Regions from separate parts of the Nocardia goodfellowii genome, predicted to be linked through region 2. Evidence: predicted binding sites of a transcription regulator. Region 2 holds the regulator's gene; the other holds the start of a gene.
What was found. The regulator HspR, encoded in region 2, represses chaperone genes until heat shock. The targets are predictions, from matches to a motif close to ANNTGAGTNNNNNNNACTCANNT.

Region 1: lon (endopeptidase La) is a predicted target of HspR. The motif match lies at 4,566-4,588, and genes of this name have one in related genera.

What each region holds. Positions count from the first base shown of each region.
Region 1 is NZ_JAGGMR010000001.1:1,417,529-1,424,100, reverse strand. Features, by position in the region: gene BJ987_RS05985 (DNA polymerase IV) at 1-927, opposite strand, end outside; gene BJ987_RS05980 (TetR/AcrR family transcriptional regulator) at 1,041-1,601, shown strand; gene BJ987_RS05975 (PaaI family thioesterase) at 1,634-2,080, shown strand; gene lon (endopeptidase La) at 2,151-4,487, opposite strand; gene BJ987_RS05965 (hypothetical protein) at 4,775-5,389, shown strand; gene BJ987_RS05960 (DUF445 domain-containing protein) at 5,557-6,572, shown strand, end outside.
Region 2 is NZ_JAGGMR010000001.1:1,668,783-1,675,354, forward strand. Features, by position in the region: gene BJ987_RS07155 (globin domain-containing protein) at 1-1,156, opposite strand, end outside; gene BJ987_RS07160 (heat shock protein transcriptional repressor HspR) at 1,689-2,102, opposite strand; gene dnaJ (molecular chaperone DnaJ) at 2,102-3,262, opposite strand; gene grpE (nucleotide exchange factor GrpE) at 3,362-4,057, opposite strand; gene dnaK (molecular chaperone DnaK) at 4,054-5,901, opposite strand; gene BJ987_RS07180 (FAD-binding oxidoreductase) at 6,245-6,572, opposite strand, start outside.

The DNA.
Region 1 (6,572 bases), 250 kb from region 2:
GCTCCGGGTGTAGAAGGTGTTGCTGCGCACCGTGACCGAGACGCGGAACGGCGTGCGGCCGGCCGCGGCCATCTCCTCGGCGACCTCGGTGGCCAGGCGGGCGACCTGGGCGCGGATCTCGGCGCGCTCGGTCAGGTCGTGCGGGAAGGTCTCGGACTTGCTGCGCCCCACCGGAACTCGCGGCTCGGTGACCACATCGGTGTCGCCTTTACCGTGGCCCAGCACCCAGAGGTAAGGCCCGGTATTCGGGCCGAACTCGGCGGCGAGCCGCTGCCGATCGGCAGCCATCAGATCGCCGACGGTTTCGATGCCGAGTTCGGACATGCGGGCGGCGATGCGTTTGCCGACGCCCCACAGCGCCGAGGTCGGGCGGTGCGCCATCACCTCGGTCCAGTTCGCGGCGGTGAGACGGAACAGGCCGGTGCCGTCTCCGGCCGCCGGGGCGTCGGACTTGCTCACCGACTTGGCGAACCCGGTGGCCAATTTGGCGGTGAGCTTGTTGTCGCCGATGCCGATACAGCAGGTGAGCTCCAACTCGGCGATGGCGGCGCGGATGGCGGTGGCGAGTTGTTCGGGGTCATCGGTGTCGGCGGCGAGGAAGGCCTCGTCCCAGCCCCACACCTCGACCCGGCCCGGGAAGGTGCGCAGCAGCGACATCACCTCCTCGGAGGCTTCCTCGTAGGCCACCATGTCGAGCGGCAGGAAGACGCCCTCGGGGCATTTACGCTGCGCGGACCGCAGAGCCATTCCCGCGCGCACACCGTAGGCCCGTGCCGGATAGGAGGCGCAGGTCACCACCTTGCGCGGCTCGCTCGGATCGCCGTTGCCGCCGACGATGACCGGCTGACCGCGCAGTTCGGGGTGACGGCGGAACTCCACCGCCGCTTGGAACTGGTCGAGATCGACATGCAGCAGCCATCTGGCCATATCTCCGTCTTACCGCATGCACGGGCGAACAGGCGCGAATACGCAGCTCACCCCGAGAACCAATACCTCGCCCGCCCTTGCGCGGCTGCGCGAAACAGAACTAGATTCTGGTCATGAAGATTCGAGATCGGTTGCTGTTGGCAGCCGAGCGGCAGTTCGCCGAACGCGGCGCCCTCGATGCGACCCTGACGCAGATCCGCGATGCGGCGGGGGCCAGCGTGGGAGCGCTGTACCACCACTTCCCGGACAAGGCCGAGCTGTACCGCCAGGTATGGGCGCATGCGCTGGCCGACTATCAGGAGCACTTCTGGGTCGCGGTCGGGCAGAGCACCGACGCGCAAGAGGGCGTCACCGCGGGCGTACGCGAGCACTTGCGCTGGGTCACCGAAAACCAGTACCGCGCGAAGGTGCTCACCTCGTCACGCCCGCCCGGCGTGCGCGAGAGCGACAGCAACCGGGAATTCTTCGCCAACGTGTATCGCTGGTGGCGCACGCACGCGCGCTACGGCGCGGTCCGCGATCTGGAATTCGACCTCGTCTACGCGCTGTGGCTCGGCCCGGCCCAGGAGTACGCCCGCCAATGGCTCGGCGGCGATATGCGCACCTCGCCCAAGGATGTCGGCAAAGAGCTGGCCGACGCCGCCTGGGTCTCGCTCCGCGCCGACGACCGCTGAAACCCTGCCCGACACACCCAGGAGCTGTCCCGATGACCGACACGACCGTCTTGAATCACGCACTCGCCCAGCAGGTTCTGGACGCCCAGCCGTTCGCCCAATTGGTCGGCACCGAGATCACCGCCTTCGGCGACGGCGCGGCCACCCTGATCATCCCCATCCGCCCGGAACTCGGTCAGCAGTTCGGCTTCGTGCACGGGGGAGTGCTGGCCTACGCCGCGGACAACGCGCTGACCTTCGCCGCCGGCACCGTACTCGGCGCGAACGTGCTGACCGGCGGCTTCAGCATCACCTACCTGCGTCCCGCCTCGGGCGCCCGCCTGCGCGTCGAAGCGAAGGTCACCGGCGCGACCCGGCGGCAGGCCGTCGTCAGCTGTGAGATCTACGCCGAGACAACCGATTCCGAGCCCGTGCTGTGCGCCGTCGCGCAGGGCACCACCCGCTCGGTCGAACGCGCTCTCGCCGACAACGGCAACTGAACGAGAACGGGCAACTGAACGAGAACGGGCCGGGCACGGTGAATTCCGTGCCCGGCCCGATTCGGTCCGATCAGGCGGTCGCCGCGAACTTCGGCGCGGTCAGCGACGCTTCGCGCACCGGCTCGATGGCGTAGGCCAGGATGTCCGCCACGTCCGCGACGGGCCGGACATCCAGCGCGGCAAGGACTTCGGCGGGGACGTCATCCAGATCCGGCTCGTTGCGCGCCGGGATGAAGACCGTCTTCAGTCCGTTGCGCTGGGCGGCCATCAGCTTCTGCTTGACGCCGCCGATCGGCAGGACCCGGCCGTTCAGCGTGACCTCGCCGGTCATGCCGACATCCGCGCGCACCTGCCGGCCCAGCGCCAGCGACACCAGGGCGGTGACCATGGTGACGCCCGCGGACGGACCGTCCTTGGGCACCGCGCCCGCCGGGAAGTGGATGTGGATGTTGCGGTCCAGCACCTTCGGCTCGATGCCGATCTCCTCCAGGTGCGAGCGCACGTAGGTGAGGGCGATCTGCGCCGACTCCTTCATGACGTCGCCGAGCTGACCGGTCAGGGTGAGGGCGCGGTCGCCCTCGGCGGCGTTGGCCTCGATGTAGAGGACGTCGCCACCCATACCCGTCACCGCCAAACCCGTCGCGACGCCGGGGACCGAGGTGCGTTCCACTCCGTCCGGGGTGAAGCGCGGACGGCCCAGGTAGTCCTTCAGGTCGTCGATATCGATGGCTAGAGTCGTTGCCTGCGAACCGGTCTCGACCGCGTCGTAGCCCAGTTCGGCGTCGTAGCCCAGGCCAGCCGTCTCGGCGAGCCGAGTGGCCGCCTTGCGCAGGGCCTTCGCGACCAACCGCTCCATCTGGCGGACACCCGCCTCGCGGGTGTAGTTCGCCGCGATCTCCCGCAGCGCCGCCTCGCTGATCGAAACCTCCTCGGCGGTCAGCGCGTTGCGCTCCAACTGCCGCGGCACCAGGAAGTCACGCGCGATGGCGACCTTGTCCTCCTCGGTGTACCCGTCGACGGTGATCAGCTCCATCCGGTCCAGCAGCGGGCCGGGGATGGACTCCACCACGTTCGCGGTGGCGATGAACAGCACGTCGGACAGGTCCAGGTCGAAGTCCAGGTAGTGGTCGCGGAAGGTGTGGTTCTGCGCGGGGTCGAGCACCTCGAGCAGGGCCGCCGCCGGATCACCGCGGAAGTCCGCGCCGACCTTGTCGATCTCGTCCAGCAGCACAACGGGATTCATCGATCCCGCTTCCTTCATCGCGCGCACGATCCGGCCCGGCAGCGCGCCCACGTAGGTGCGCCGGTGGCCGCGGATCTCGGCTTCGTCGCGCACGCCGCCGAGGGCGACACGCACGAACTTGCGGCCCAGCGCCCGCGCCACGGACTCACCGAGCGAGGTCTTGCCGACCCCGGGCGGACCGGCGAGCACCAGCACCGCGCCGGAGCCGCGACCGCCGACCACGTCGAGCCCGCGCTGGGCGCGACGGGCGCGCACGGCCAGGTACTCGACCATGCGGTCCTTGACCTCGTCCAGCCCGTGGTGGTCGGCGTCCAGCACCGCACGCGCCGCCGAGATGTCGGTGCTGTCTTCGGTTTTCACCGACCACGGCAATTCCAGGACGGTGTCCAGCCAGGTGCGGATCCACCCGGTTTCCGGGCTCTGATCGCTGGCCCGCTCCAGCCGGCTCACCTCGCGCAGTGCCGCTTCGCGCACGTCGGCGGGCAGGTCGGCCTGTTCGACGCGGGTCCGGTAGTCGTCGGCGCCGTCGGGTTCGTCCTCGCCGAGTTCCTTGCGAATCGCGTTGAGCTGCTGGCGCAGCAGGAATTCCCGCTGGGTCTTCTCCAGGTTCTCCCGGACCTCGTCGCTGATCTTCTCGGTGACCTCGGCCTCGGCGATATGCGCCTTGGTCCAGTCGATCAGCAAGGTCAAACGTGCTGCGGTGTCCGGGGTTTCGAGCAGTTCTCGCTTCTGCTCGGCGGTCAGGTAGGAGGCGTAGCCCGCCGTGTCGGCGATCGCGGAGGGGTCGTCGAGCTGATTGACGGCGTCGATGATCTGCCAGGCTTCCCGCCGCTGCAGCACCGAGACCACGAGCTTCTTGTATTCGGCCGCAAGCTCTTTGGTGCGTCCGTCGGCCGCGCCGGATTCGACCGGTTCGGCCTCGACCCACAGCGCGGCGCCCGGCCCGGTCACTCCGTGCCCGATCTTGGCCCGGCGTTCGGCCTTGAGGACCGCGGCGGGCGCGCCGCCGCGCATCCGCCCGACCTGTTCGATGGTGGCGACCACACCGTAGGAGGCATAGCCGTTGTCCAGCCGCGGTGCGATGAGCACCTGATCCGCCTTGGCGGCGCGCGCGGCGTCGATCGCGGCCTGCGCGGCTTCGTCGAGTTCGATGGGCACGACCATGCCCGGCAGCACGATCGGATCGGTGAGGAACAGCACCGGCAGGTTCTGAGGTGTAGTCACTAGTTCGCACCTTCCAAAAGTTGAGCGATGCCTACTCAACCCCACCGGTTTCGAGTTTGTTCCGAGTCCGCGCCCACGTTCGCTGTCGGCGAATACGCGACCGCCGCCGTGCCGCGTCGCTCACCGGAATGACCATCCGGCTGCCCTAGGGTTGGCGTCACTGAGCCGCAGGTTAGGGCCAGTTTCTTCGGTTGGATAACGCGATAGAAGCTGAGCGGAGCGTTGACATGAGCACTGGCGTGCCACACGAAAATTGGGATCCGGATCCCGCTTGGCGAGATCCGGCCGTCCGAATGGCGGATGCCCTGCGCACCCCGCCGCCGCGCCGCCAGGACTGGAGAGTCGCCGCCGTCGTGCTCGCGGTGGTGGCCGCGCTGATCGCCGTCCCGGCCATCCTGGCGATGGCCGTCCCGGACCGGGAAACCGCACGGGACTCGGTGATCGATCTCACCGCCATCGGCGCGGATCCCGACACCGTCGGCTTCGCCGGCGTCGACGGCTGGCAACGCCGGCCCACCGGCGACGCCGCCGCCGCACTGCTGACCAGGGACGACGCGGTGCTCGCGGTACACGTCGGCAACGGCGTGACCGACTTCGCCGACGCGGCGGCCCGGCGGCTGAAAGTGCTGGGCGTCGAAGGCTTTCCCGCCGAATGGGACGGGGGCGAGAAAATCGGGAACGACCATGGTTTCGCCGGGCCGGTGTGCCGCGGCATCGAAGCCAAAGGCGTCTGCGCGATCCTCGGCAACAAGAATCTGGTGGTGACCCTGGTGCTGCACGGCGACAACGCGACGCTGGAGCAGTTGGACCGGATCGTCGACACACTCCAGGTCCGGCAGTGATCGATAGATCGTGCTCGCGACCTGCGGCGGAGCGGCGCCCGGGTGATCGACCGGGTGTGGGGTTACGGAACGTATCCGCACGTCGCGGCCCGCGTTGACACTCCCGCGAAGGCAATGAGACTGTTGGGGCCTTAAGTTCTCAGGTCAGGCTCTAGGGGGATCCCACGATGGCGACACTCGCCTCCGGCGTGTTCATCGACTGGGAGCAGCTCACCGGCCAATCCAAGCTCGTGGTCGAGCTGATCACCTTCCCGATCTTCAGCGCGCTGGCCGGTTGGCTCACCAACTGGACCGGCGTGCTGATGCTGTTCTGGCCGGTGCGGTTTCGCGGCGTCCGGATTCCCGGCCTGCACCTGCTGTATCCGTATTTCCCGCGCCGGGTGCAGGTGCTGCCCACCTTCTCCGGTGACGGCCGCCGGCTCGGCTTCCAGGGCTTCATTCCGGCGCGGGCGGAGAAGATGGCCAGCATCTGCGTCGACAAGGCACTGATGCGGATCGGCAGCCCGCGCGATTTCATCCACGAACTCGACCTCGACGGTATCGCCGACTACATCGCCGAACTGGCGCGCGCGCAGGTGCGGCCCATCGTCGACGAGATCATGTACCGGGAGAACCCGGACCTGTGGCGATCGGTGCCGCGGCAGGTCAAGCAGGTCATCTACCAGCGCATCGACAAGGAACTGCCCGCGCTGTGCGAGCGCGCCTTCGAGACGCTCGGCGACAATATCGACCAGCTCATCGACATCAAGAGCTTCGTCATCCGGTATCTGCAGGACAACCCCGGCATCCTCAAGGACCTCACCACCACCATCGCGGCCCCGGAGCTGAAGTTCATGGTGCGGATCGGCTTGCTCGGCGCGCCGTTCGGCCTGCTGCTGGCGCTGTATCTGCATGTGCATCACGAGGTTCCGGTCCTCGGCTGGCTGCCCGCGTGGGTGATCGTGCTGGCCAGCTCGGCGGCGATCGGGGTGCTCGTCAATGTCATCGCGGTCAAGATGGTGTTCGAACCGGGCGATCCGCAGCCGCGCTACCGGTATCTGTGGCGGCAGGCGCTGCTGGCCAAGCGGCAGCCGCAGGCGGCGACGGATCTCGCGCGCATCCTGGCCTACCAGGTGCTGACACTGCCGAACCTGGCGACCGAGCTGCTCGACGGGCCCAACGGCGACAAGACCCGGCAACTGAT
Region 2 (6,572 bases):
CGTGCCGGATGTTCTTGGTTTGCGTACCCGCTGCCATCAGGCGGAACTTGGTGGTTTGCACCATCGACGGAGAACCGGCGATTTGCACATCACGGTCCGCCCACGGGCCGAAGCTGGCGACCACCTTGCCGATCTGGCCGGTCATCTGCGGCTCGAGGCCGGGCAGCGGCGGCTCGTGTTCGCTGGAATCGAGGTGCCACCACGGGTTTTCGTCGTGCTCCGCGACCGGCGTGACGGTGAGCCACTTGTTGGTGGCGGCGAGCTTGCTCAGCGTCCGCAGGTCGTAGAGGTCGCAGGGGTGATGTCCGCCGACGAACAGGTGCACTTTCGGGTTGGTCCGGCGCTGTGCCATCTGCAGCAATTGGGCGCGCAGGGGCGCGATTCCGGTGCCGCAGCCGATCATCAGCATCTTGCGCTTGGTGTTGCGGGGTATGCCGAGCCCGCCGAGGGGTGAGCCGAGCAGCCATTGGTCTCCGACGTTCGTCTGGTTGACCATGGCCGGGCTCACCCACCCGCCGAGTACGCCGCGGATGTGGAATTCGATCTCGCCGTTGGCATTCGCGGGGACCGACGGCGAAAGGTAGCGCCACATCCGCGGCCGCGCCGGGACCTGCACGCTGACGTACTGCCCGGCGGCGTATTGAATCGGCTGGTCCAGCCGCAGCCGCACCACGGCCAGGTTGCGCAGCACCATGCGCCGCTCCAGCACCGTGCCGGTCCACACCGGTGGCGTGGATTCCTTTGCGGCGGCGCCGATCATGGTGTCGGTGATCAGCGTCAGGCCTTCGTCCCAGGCCCGGTCCACCTCGTCGGTCCACATCTCGTTGCCGGCGAAGCGACTCATCGCGGTTTTCAGCGCGTGCGCCACGGCCTGGTAGTGCTCGCTCTGCACACCGTATTTGCGGTGATCGCGGCCGAGTTGGGCGAGGAAGGGCAGGAGTTTGTTCGGTTCCTCGAGCCGGTCCAGCGCGTAGGAGATTGCCCGGACCAGGCGGTCGCGCTGGGAATCCATTGCGGCGGGGAAGAAATCGCGGCTCTGGGGGTACTCGGTGAACAAGATCGAATAAAAGGACCGGGCCAGCTTCTCGGGGCCGCTTTCCTCCGCAGCAACCGCCTTGAACGTGGTTCTGATCAAAGCGACAGTCCGCGAATCCATGTGCGTCACAACCCCATTCCGTGCTCGAACACAGCCCGCGCCAGCGAGTGAAAGTCGTATGGGTCACTCGACAGCAGCCGATGATTGGAGTCTAGGGGAGGTTTGCCAGCTACGGAATCGTTCGTCTAAACATCACGCGTGTAATTCGGTCAAAACGAGGATGCATAATGTGAAAACCATTGAATACCAACTGGTATTCAGCATTTGTGCCCTGAATCCGCCAGTTTCTCCTTGAATATGCACGACCCGAAATGCATGTTTCGCCCGGTTGCGCCCGCTGGGGCGACCAGGTGGCAACTGTGTGCAGATCGCCAGTTACCTTGACCCGCAACCACTCCGCATCCCATGACCTGGGCGGGGAGCGAATTCACCGGACGATCCCATAACCATGGCTCGCCAGCTAACTGCACCGGTTGCCAGCAAATCGGGCGTACGGTCGGCAACTATCGACCGGCAACACAAAACGGCCCCGGGAGCAGGCCCGCGCTTCGGCGGACCCGGCCCCGGGGCCGGTGCTGTTGCTGACCAGCTGCTAGCGCTGGTGTCGCGGCTTCCAGACCACCAGCGCCGTACTGCGTTGCGGTGGCGCGAAATCGGGCCGATAACCCGCCCGCGTCCGCTCCAGCTCGGCGGACAACTCCGCCACCCGCTGTTGCAGTTCCTCGACCTGGTTGGTCAATTCGATGATCCGCTTGATCCCGGCCAGGTTGACGCCCTCGTCCTGGGACAGCCGCTGCACCTCGCGCAGCAGCTCGACGTCCCGGGACGAGTAGCGCCGGCCGCCACCTGAAGTGCGTTGCGGCGTCACCAGGCCCAGACGGTCATACGTGCGCAGTGTCTGCGCGTGCATGCCCGCCAACTGGGCCGCCACCGAGATCATGAAGAACTCGGTCCGTGACGACGCCCCCGACCCCGAGCCGGGCGCCTTCCTCGGATCGTTGGACATTACGAACCTGCCCATCCTGCACGTGGATCGAAACCGCTGGCCTTCTCCGCCTCCTGATAGCGCTCCAGCGCCTGTTTGGCTTCGTCGTCCAGCTTCTGCGGTACTGCGACCTTGACGGTGACCAGCAGGTCACCGGCGCCGCCGCCGCGCTTGGGCACACCACGGCCCCGCACCCGCAGGATGCGTCCGTCCGCGGTACCCGGCGGTACCTTCACGCCGACGCGACCCTCCAGCGTAGGCACGGAAACCGTTGTGCCCAGCACCAATTCACTGTAACTGACCGGCAGCACCAAGGTCAGGTCGTCGCCGTTGCGGCCGAAGACCTTGTCCTGGCTGACGTGCACCGTGACGAACAGGTCGCCCGAGGGCGCGCCACGCAGGCCGGCCTCGCCCTGCCCGGCCAGCCGAATCCGCTGCCCGTCACTGACGCCCGGTGGAATCCGGACCGTGATGGTGCGGGTGCGGTTCTGGATGCCGCTGCCATGGCAGTCGACGCACGGGTCGTCGATGATCGAACCGGAACCCCGGCAGTCGTCACACGGCTCACTGAACCCGAACGCGCCCTGGTTGCGGCTGATCACGCCGGTCCCGTTGCAGTGCGGGCAGACCCGGGGACTGGTCCCCGGTTTCGCGCCGCTGCCGTGGCAGGTGGTGCACGGCGACGGACTGGTCATGCGCAGCGGCACGGTGACGCCCTGGGCCGCCTCGCGGAAACCGAGGGTCGTCTCGGTCTCCACATCGGACCCGCGGCGCGGTCGGCTAGCGGTCCGGGCGCTACCCCGGTTGAACAGGCCGCCGAACAGGTCCCCGAGGCCGCCGTCGGCGGCGCCACCGGCGCCACCGAAGATGTCCCCGATATTGAAGTCCTGCGAAAAGCCGCCCGTGGCACCGGGATTGAAGCCGCCACGACCGTAGCCGCCGCCCGCGAACAGCCTGCGGGTGTCGTCGTATTCCTTGCGCTTGGCCGGATCCGACAGCACGGCGTGCGCCTCGCTGACGGACTTGAAACGCTCCTCGGCTTTGGTATCACCGGGGTTGGCGTCCGGGTGCAGGTCACGAGCCAGTTTGCGGTATGCCTTCTTGATCTCGTCCTGCGTGGCGTTGGAGGAGACGCCCAGCTCCTTGTAGAAGTCCTTCTCGATCCACTCCCGTTGACTCACCGCGCGTCTCCTCCTCTCCTCGCTTCGCGGGCCGCACTACGCCCTACCCGGCTACGCTGCGCTACCGCCTCCGGGCGCTGAGCTCGCCCCGCGGTCGCACTAGTCGTTGTTCGCTTCGGCATCAACATCCGATGCCTCTGTCTCTTCGATCGCCGGCTCGTCGGCCGACGCCACCGGATCGGTTACCCCGACGAGCGCGTGCCGAAGCACCCGGTCGCCGAAGCGGTAACCCTTACGCATGACCAGCCCGATCACCGGCTCGTGGCCGGAACCCTCGTGCTGCACGGCCTCGTGCAGGGTCGGGTCGAAGGGCTCGCCCTCCGCGCCGAACTCCTCGAGACCCTGCTTCCGCAGTGCGCCGGCGAGCTTGTCGGCGACCGCCTTGAGCGGGCCCTCCAAGTCACCATGCGCGCGGGCCCGGTCCAGATCGTCGAGCACGCCGAGCAGTTCAGTGACCACGGACGCCTTGGCGCCGTCGATCGCGGTCTTGCGGTCGCGGTCGACGCGGCGCCGGTAGTTGGCGTACTCCGCGGTCAGGCGCTGCAGGTCGGCGGTGCGCTCGGCGAGCTCCACGCTGGTCGCGTCGGCCGGCTCCGGCGCGGCTTCGTGCGCCTCGCCGCCACCGTCCGATGGCGTGCCGCCGGTGGAGTCGGCGCCGCCGTTCGCCTCGGCGCCGTTCCCGGCCACCGCGTCTGCCGCGGCGGCCGGTTCCCGGACCTCACCCGTTTCGGGATCGATCTTGCGCTTGTCCACGAAGGTGACCGGCTCTTCCGGATTGGAGTTGGACTGGGTCACTTCTTCTCCGTGTCGATCGGGTCGTCCACGACCTCCGCGTCGACGACCTGGTCATCATCGGACTGCGCCGAGGAGCCGTTGCCCGAGGCGGCGGCGTCGGCGGCCTGCGATTCGTAGATCGCCTGGCCCAGCGCCTGTGATTCGGTCGCCAGCTTCTCCACCGCGGACTTCACAGCGGCGATGTCGGTGCCCTTGAGCGCCTCGTTCGCCTCGGCGATGGCCGCCTCGACCTTCGACTTGACGTCGGCCGGGACCTTGTCCTCGTTGTCCTTGATGAACTTCTCGGTCTGGTGCACCAGACCCTCGGCCTGGTTGCGGGTCTCGGCTTCCTCGCGGCGGGCCTTGTCCTCGGCGGCGTGCGCCTCGGCGTCCTTGACCATCCGGTCGATCTCTTCCTTGGACAGGCCGGAGCCGTCCTGGATCTTGATCTTGTTTTCCTTGCCGGTGCCCTTGTCCTTCGCGGTCACGTGCACGATGCCGTTGGCGTCGATGTCGAAGGTGACCTCGATCTGCGGCACGCCACGCGGCGCGGGCGGCAGGCCGGTCAGCTCGAAGGAGCCGAGCAGCTTGTTGTGCGAGGCGATTTCACGCTCACCCTGGAACACCTGGATCTGCACCGAGGGCTGATTGTCGTCGGCCGTGGTGAAGGTCTCCGAGCGCTTGGTCGGAATGGTGGTGTTGCGCTCGATGAGCTTGGTCATCACGCCGCCCTTGGTCTCGATGCCCAGCGACAGCGGGGTGACATCGAGCAGCAGGACGTCCTTGACCTCACCCTTGAGCACACCGGCCTGCAGCGCGGCGCCGACGGCGACGACCTCGTCCGGGTTCACGCCCTTGTTCGGCTCACGGCCGCCGGTCAGTTCCTTGACCAGCTCGGAGACGGCGGGCATACGGGTGGAGCCGCCGACCAGGACCACGTGGTCGATATCGGCGACATTGATGCCGGCGTCCTTGATGACCTGCTGGAACGGCGCGCGGGTGCGGTCGAGCAGATCGGAGGTGATCTTCTGGAACTCGGCGCGGGTCAGCTGCTCGTCGAGGAAGAGCGGGTTCTTGTCCGCGTCGACGGTGATGTAGGGCAGGTTGATCGAGGTGCTCTGCGAGGAGCTGAGCTCGATCTTCGCCTTCTCGGCGGCCTCACGCAGCCGCTGCAGCGCCATCTTGTCCTTGGTCAGGTCGATGCCGGCCGAGGCCTTGAACTTGTCGACCAGCCAGGTGACCACGCGCTCGTCCCAGTCGTCACCACCGAGGTGGTTGTCACCGGAGGTGGCGCGGACCTCGACGACGCCCTCGCCGATTTCCAGCAGCGAGACGTCGAAGGTGCCGCCACCGAGGTCGAAGACCAGGATGGTCTGTTCCTTGTCGCCCTTGTCCAGGCCGTAGGCCAGCGCGGCCGCGGTCGGCTCGTTGACGATGCGGAGCACGTTCAGGCCCGCGATCTGGCCGGCTTCCTTGGTGGCCTGGCGCTGCGCGTCCTCGAAGTAGGCGGGGACGGTGATGACCGCGTCGGTGATCTCCTCACCGAGGTAGGCCTCGGCGTCGCGCTTCAGCTTCATCAGCGTGCGCGCGGAGATTTCCTGCGGCGTGTACTTCTTGCCGTCGATCTCGGTGGTCCAGTCGGTGCCGATGTGGCGCTTGACCGAGCGGATGGTGCGGTCGACGTTGGTGACCGCCTGGTTCTTGGCGGGCTGGCCGACGAGAACCTCACCGTTCTTCGCGAACGCGACGACGGACGGGGTGGTGCGCGATCCTTCAGAGTTCGCGACGACAACCGGTTCGCCGCCTTCGAGAACGGCGACGACCGAGTTCGTGGTCCCGAGGTCGATTCCGACCGCACGAGCCATGGTGGTTCCTCCTAGTTGACGTATTACTTGTGGGTGCCGGGCGCACATGCTGCGGCTCCAAGCACCGATTCGCGGAGCACGATCCCAGCAACGCTGAGCGTGGTCGGCTCAATCCTGCCCTCGGCTCGGCCGGGAGTCAACTCAAACTTGAGTCGGACACGCTCAACATCTAGTTCTGCTCAACCGGCTACCTGCGCGATCTATTCCCAGACCTTGTCGGGCGCCATCAGCCATTCTCGTCACGCGACCGGCACCCGGCCACCCTGTGGCCGGTTCGTAATGAAAGAGACCGAAGGGTCCCACCCGCCGGCCCGCACGGAATCGCTACCGCGATGGTGTCTCCTTACTGGAGACCTTCGAACTGGATGCGTTCCGGCGGGGTGCCGGTCTCCAGCAACCGGTTCACCGTGGCGTGCACCATCGCGGGCGAACCGCAGACCAGCACCTGATGGTTCGCGAAGGCACCGTGTGTGCCGACCACCTCGGCCAGCGTGCCCTGCAACAGGTCTTCCGGAGCGAAGCCGATATCGACCCGCGAGTGCTCGTACCAGTCGTCGGTCCAGCCCGGGTCCCGCAGGCTCTCGACGACGGGAACGACTGTCAGCCAGGGCAATTCCTCGGCCAGCAGCGTCAGCATGTCGGAGGCGTAGAGGTCGCGGGGGCTGTGCCCG